2 regions of the Bacillus sp. JJ722 genome follow, and region 2 is predicted to be linked to the other one. Evidence: riboswitches for the same ligand, from Rfam matches in the RefSeq annotation. Region 2 holds a riboswitch; the other holds the start of a gene.
What was found. A riboswitch is a leader RNA that binds a small molecule or an ion and turns the genes downstream of it on or off. The one in region 2 is predicted to bind lysine.
Positions count from the first base shown of each region.

Region 1 (3,438 bases), on a different contig from region 2:
ATTCACTTACTGCAATTGAATCTGCTTTAACAGATATTCATAAAAAAGAATCTATTGTTGGAAGTTCTATTGTGTTAGAAAAAAACTCAAAAAATTTTATTGAGTTAATTCGCAATATTCTGGATGAAATAAAAGATCATTCAGAATTACTTTCGATTCTTTCTGATGTGCATGTTTATGACGAATATATCTTTATTCATTCCTTCAATGTAACGTTGTATTCATTAGCTATAGGGATTAGGTTAGAACTTAGCCAAAAAGACCTTGAAACACTTGGAATCGGAGCTATTTTGCATGATGTAGGAAAAATGCACGTTCCTTATGATGTAGTAATGAAGCCTGGAAGGTTAACACAAAGTGAATATAATGAGATAAAAAAACATGCAGAGTATGGCTTCCAGATTTTGAAAAGAGTTGGAACAATTCCGTTGTTAGTTGCTCATTGCGCATTTCAACATCATGAACGTATGGATGGTTCAGGTTATCCTAGAGGGTTGACAGATAAAAATATTCACTTATTTGGAAAGATTATTGCTGTTGCCGACGTGTTTGATGCTGTTACTTCTAATCGTGTGTATAGACAAGCTATGTTGCCTCATGAGGGGCTTGAAATACTTTATGCAGGAACAGGCACATTGTTTGATCCAGTGATTGTAGAAACGTTTAGAAAAGCAGTTGCAATATATCCATTAGGTTTAAATGTGACTTTGAATAATAATAAAGAAGGTGTTGTTTCCAAGCAGAATGATGGAATGAGTGAACGTCCAGTTATAACAATTTTGAAGGAAAATGGAAAAGATATCGATGAATCTTATGAGTTAGATTTAAAGCAACATTTAGACATTGTGATTATTGGTTGCGATACATCTAACTAATGATTATTTTAGAATAAAAATTTTTTTGCTAATTCGATATTTTTATTGCAGAATGTTATATTAATGGTATAGTATTAAAATACAATTTGATAAATAACTATCACCGCATGGGGTAGAGGACGCAAAGTTCATCAGTAAGCTGTTGTGAGGATGACAACGATGAGCGCAGAAGAAAGGGAACTTTGCCGAAGTAACAGTTAGTGTCAAATAACTGTTACTGGGGTTGTCTTGAATAAAGCCAACACTGTCATTGTAAATGCTTAGCTTATTTACAATGGGGAGCTACAGAGCGATGGACGATAACATACATTACAAAGGGTAATGATAGGTTGTTCTCTATCACTATCCTTTTTTTATTTTGTCTTAAAAATGAAAAAGCTCTGATCTTTACCTCCGGATTTAACAGAAGGAGAGATTAGCATGGAAAACACAGTATTTTCTTTATTACCACCTTTAGTAGCAATTGTTATGGTTTTATTAACCAAAAGAGTATTGCTGTCTTTAGGAATTGGAAGTTTAACAGCGGCGTTACTACTTGCAGAATTTAATATAATGGATACGTTATCTATTATAGTTAAAGCGTTTATTGAATTATTTTATAAAGATGGAGCACTTAATACAGGGAATATTTACATTCTTCTATTCTTACTTCTTTTAGGATGTGTTACTGCATTTGTAACGATTTCTGGTGGAAGTAGAGCCTTTGGTGAATGGGCATTAAAAAGTGTTAAAACAAGGGCTGGTGCACAACTTACAGCGGCTATACTAGGTATCATCATTTTTATAGATGACTATTTTAATAGCTTAGCGGTTGGGCAAATATCAAGACCTTTAACAGACCGTAATCGCGTTTCTCGAGCTAAGTTAGCATATATTATTGATTCAACGGCAGCGCCAATTTGTGTTGTTTCTCCAGTGTCGAGTTGGGGAGCATATATCATTGCAATCTTAGCACCAATTCTAGCTGCAAATTCTTTAGACATAAGTGGATTCTCAGCATTTATTCAAATGATACCGATGAACTTCTATGTATGGACAGCATTATTATTGGTTATTATAACTTCTTGGAAAAATATTAATTTTGGTCCAATGAGGGCTCATGAAGAAAGAGCAATGAAAACAGGAGTAGTATCTAACCCAGATAAAATTGCTCCTGGTGAATTAAAGAGTGACTTACCTATGAGTAATAAAGGATCAGTAGCGGATTTATTACTACCGATAGTAGCTCTTGTTATCGGAACGGTCTCAGCTATGTTATGGACAGGTAGTCAAGCTGTTGAAGGGAAAGCAACAATTCTACAAATGTTTGAAAATACAGATGTTCCTACATCATTATTTTATGGAGGATTGTTTGGATTCGGAGTAACGTTAGTTTTATTCCTTCGTCAAGTATATTCAAAAAAAGCAGTGAAAAGTTCGCTGCTAATAACAGGGGTATATGAAGGAATCAAATCAATGCTACCAGCTGTTTATATTCTAATCTTTGCTTGGGTAATTGTTGATTTAGTAGGCTCGCTTGAAACAGGAAGTTATTTAGCAAGCTTCGTTGAGAAAGCAAATATTAGCGTTGAATTGATTCCATTTATTTTGTTTTTGATAGCTGGTGTTATGGCGTTAGCAACAGGAACATCATGGGGATCTTTCGGTATCTTATTACCATTAGCAGGTGATATTGTTGCAACGATGGATTCTAGTATGCTTCTACCGTCACTAGCTGCCGTGCTAGCAGGAGCAGTATTTGGAGATCATTGTTCACCGATTTCAGATACAACCATTTTGTCATCAACAGGAGCAGGATGTGATCATATGGACCATGTAATGACGCAGCTACCATATGCACTAACAGCTGCTGGTGTATCTGCTATAGGATTTTTAATACTTGGAATAACAGGTAATACGTTTATTTCACTACTAGTAGTTATGGTTATAATAATTGGAATTCTGTTTTTCTTTGCTAAGAAAAATAAGGAAACAACTGTAGCGTAAATATTGAATAATAAGCGGGCTGTCAGCATTGGCAGCCCGCTTTTGTTCATCGTTTATTTCTTTCGTTGCGCTCCCACACACTTAAATGATAATACGGATCGAAGCTCCATTCCGTAAATCCGTTGTCTTTATACATCCCAAAATGTAAATGAGGAGGAAACTTACCGCTTGTACCTGGAGGCCCATAGCCAGTGCTACCTACGCTTCCGATTACCATACCTGGTTCAACAATAGTGCCAATTTTAATTCCTTTCGTAAATCCGTTTAAATGAGCGAAATAATGATACGTATTATTTAAATCTCTAATACCAATTCGCCATCCGCCATAGCGATTCCATCCTTTTATTTCAACTACTCCATAGCTTGTGGCACGAACAGGTACACCGTAATTAGCGAAGATATCTGTACCTTCATGACTTCTTCTACCGCCCCATCCTCTTGCAACGCCCCAAGTACTTCTGTAGCTGTAATCGGCAGTAATAGGTAAAGGGAAAGCTTTTTTATTTAAATTAATGCGACCATATTTCCTAAATATTTTTGCATTACCCATTACAATTCCAACCGCTTTATCTCGTTT
Region 1 is NZ_JBALMO010000260.1:2,112-5,549, reverse strand. It holds gene V7014_RS23210 (HD-GYP domain-containing protein) at 1-875, shown strand, start outside; lysine riboswitch at 981-1,168, shown strand; gene V7014_RS23205 (Na+/H+ antiporter NhaC family protein) at 1,296-2,861, shown strand; gene V7014_RS23200 (M23 family metallopeptidase) at 2,908-3,438, opposite strand, start outside.
Region 1: linked by a shared signal. The riboswitch ahead of V7014_RS23205 (Na+/H+ antiporter NhaC family protein) and the one ahead of V7014_RS05185 (amino acid permease) in region 2 are both predicted to bind lysine.

Region 2 (3,438 bases):
AAATTTGTGTATATTATGGTTCCAATCTACATTGCCAATATTGCTCAGTTTTTCTATATGTGATCAATTATTCATAATCTAAATACTTCGACGTTTTTAGATATGTTGTTAACCAGATCAGTTTGTTCTAATGCTAATTAGTTAATAAACTAATTAAATTTATTAATTCCCAATAATTCACTTATTAATTTAATTGAAAGTTTTCATCAATTGAATTGTGTCTCTATAAGCCATTTATTCATGTGTAAGAGACATCAAAGTTTCGGTAACCTTTAGGTTTACAACTTTAAACATCAATCATCCTCTTCCCTCAAACCACCTCACTAAAAAGAACATTTGTTCTATACGACTGAAATCAGCACTTTTATTAATAAATTCCTTTCAATTATTTGCGATTTCGGGGCAGGATTATCCTAATTTATGTAATTTGAACATTAAATATATCAAAATGCTCTTTTTCTCAAACGAGAACATTTGTTCTTGTTTGTGTTAAAAAGAAAAGCACCCATCTGGATGCTTTCTGTTTTTATATCAATTATACTTAGCTTTTTTTAACTGGTATTGCAGCATGATCTTCTTTTTTTACAAAACCATAGAATAGAATTCCACTTGCTAATAACGCCATACCCAACATAAATGTTTTAATATCTGATGTTCCTGCAAACAGTACGTAAACTGCATATAGTGTTGCTAGAATACCGATAATACCATCTATAATACGCCCTTTTCCATCTTCGTACGTTTCACCGGTAATAACTAGCTTTACCTGGAATGTTGATGATATTAAGTAAGGTATTAAGTACGATAACGTTGCGATGTAGATAATAAAATTAAATGCATCTGAAATTGTATTAGAAATTGTTGAGAAAATAAATAATTGGCCTAAAATATTTGTACATACTAACGAGAAAGTTGGTATTCCCTTTTTGTTTTCTTTCATGAAACGAGGAATGAATAAACCTTGCTTCGCAGCGGCACTTGGTACTTCAGCAGCCAGCATGACCCAACCGATCGTTGATCCAATCAATGATATTAATCCTAAAGCTGCTAATAGTTTTCCACCAATTGGCCCAAGTACTGTTTCAATAGCATCAATTAATGGCTTTTCAGACGTTACTAACACATCTTGAGGTAATAAGCCCATAACAAGAGTGCTAATGCCGATATAGATAGCTAACGTAAGTAATAGCCCTAGAATAGTTGCTCTCTTTACATCGCTTTGCTTTTTCGCACGTGATGAGAATACTACGGCCGATTCAACTCCGATAAAGGCCCAAAGTGTAGCTACTGCTGCAGCATTAACTTGTCCTAGCAATCCTACTGTTTGTCCTACTTCATTTGTTTTCTCAGCTAAAAACGGCGTTACATTTGCTGCTTGAAAAGCCGAAAGACCAATGATGATAAAGATAAAGAATCCTGTAACTTTTGCTACTGTTGCCGCTAAATTCAATTTACCGGCGCCTTCTAGACCTTTATACACGATTATGTGTGTTCCCCAAAGTACAATGGTACACACTACAAATGTAATTGCATTACCTACTTTTAAATCAAAGTTTCCAACCGAAAATAAAACAGCTTGATTTGTCATGATTGGAAAGAATGTTGATAAATAACTCGCAAATGTTGTAATGATTGCAATGTTTCCTGCTAAATTTCCAATCCAGTATCCCCAAGTTGCCATAAAACCTGATAATGTTGCGACTTGTGAGCCTTTTTTAAAAAGTTCTTTTGCGTAAATTTGCGGTCCACCGCTGAGTTCTGGTTTTCTCTTACCTAAGTTACCGAAAACGAACGATACAAATAGTACACCAAGACCAGTAAATAGCCATGCTAACATAACTCCCGCTGGACTTGCCGCTTCAGCCAAAGTGCGCGGTAACATAAAGATACCAGAACCAACCATATTACCGACTACTAATGATGTTAAAATCCAAAAACCTAATTTCTGTTGTTTTCCCATCTTTAAGCTCTCCTCTTGTCTGTATTTCTTGAGATTCTTGAGATGTCATTTCAAACGATGAACATGCTTGATGGGTAGAGTTTTGTTAATTTAGTATAAAACAAAAAACACACCGTAAAAGTTGGTGTGTTGTATACGTATACAAAACTGCACCAGACTTCATTGGATAGTTCATCATAGCATTTGCCATGACAGTCCTGCACCTATTCGATACAGACCCAGCTTTACTATAGTCAGAAAACCTATAGCGCTTCGGCGATGTTTCCTTTCAATAAACGTCTTCAAGCTTTCTGTCTCTCGGTTTATTTACTCTTAAAAATCGCAACCTCTACCTCATCTTTGTCTGATGAGGAATCTTTTATTGATTTCTAGTAAATATATTAGAATATGAAGTTGATTAAGTCAAGTTTACGAATTTTTAGTTATTTATACTTTGATTTAGTTTCTATAGAATTAAAAGTTGTTCAAATATTGCACCGCTTTTCTTATAACCATTTTACCGCTATAATGAGTAAAGCAATAGTGAATGAAAGGACGAATATAATGATTCAAATTAAAGAATATGAAGTTGAGTTAATAAATGATGCATTTGGTATTTTACCAGGGGATCGATATGAGTTTATTCTTTTTTTAGATATTCCGGAAGATGATGAATTATTTCATGAAAGTGGAGTAATGGCAAAAGTCATTTTTGTTGTAGATGAAGATAAAAAAGAGATTGCTAAATATGATCTGTATGAACAAGGTGAAAATACATATTTAGATTTTGAATTAGAAGACGATGAACTTCAACAAATTACAACGTTTTGTGTAGAACATTATCAAGATGTAGAGTAATAAAAAGCACCAGTGACAAAATGTCTTCTGGTGCTTTTTATTACTCTTTCTTATTTAAACCGTAACAGACATATAATTAATTCCAAATCTTCTTTCTAGTTCCATGCATTGCTTTATAACGTTTTCGATGTTTTTTTGAACTTCTTCTTCACTAAAATCACAACCACATTCAACGCCTTGTTTGCTTAGTAAAAACGTATTAAAGTATACATCTAGTAATTTCAATTCTCTCATTAAGTCTCCATTGTTACCTAAAGGAGTTATTTGATTTTTCTTTAAGAATTTATCCTTAAAGATTTCATACTTCTTCCCATCAACATCAGGAATTAACAAAGTAGTTTGATATATATATTTTACTGCTTCTTGCGCACAGCAGAATAACTCAGGTTCGATTAATCCTTCCTTTACAATAGCGTGATCTTTTCTGTCTTCTGTACTAACTGCTTGTTTCTCATATTGTTTATTCTCTTTTTTTCTATGCTTTAAGAATTGAATAAAAGTAGCTATTTTTGTTTTCATTGAGGGTCCCCCCTTTTAGCTTTATATATATTATATATCCTTAAAAATTAGCTCCCAAACGCAATTGAGTAAAATTTGCATAAAAAAATATCCCTAAATTAGGAATATTTTTTCTCACTGAT
Region 2 is NZ_JBALMO010000031.1:5,139-8,576, reverse strand. It holds gene V7014_RS05185 (amino acid permease) at 542-1,960, opposite strand; lysine riboswitch at 2,120-2,299, opposite strand; gene V7014_RS05180 (DUF6509 family protein) at 2,504-2,797, shown strand; gene V7014_RS05175 (hypothetical protein) at 2,852-3,316, opposite strand; gene V7014_RS05170 (DMT family transporter) at 3,415-3,438, opposite strand, start outside.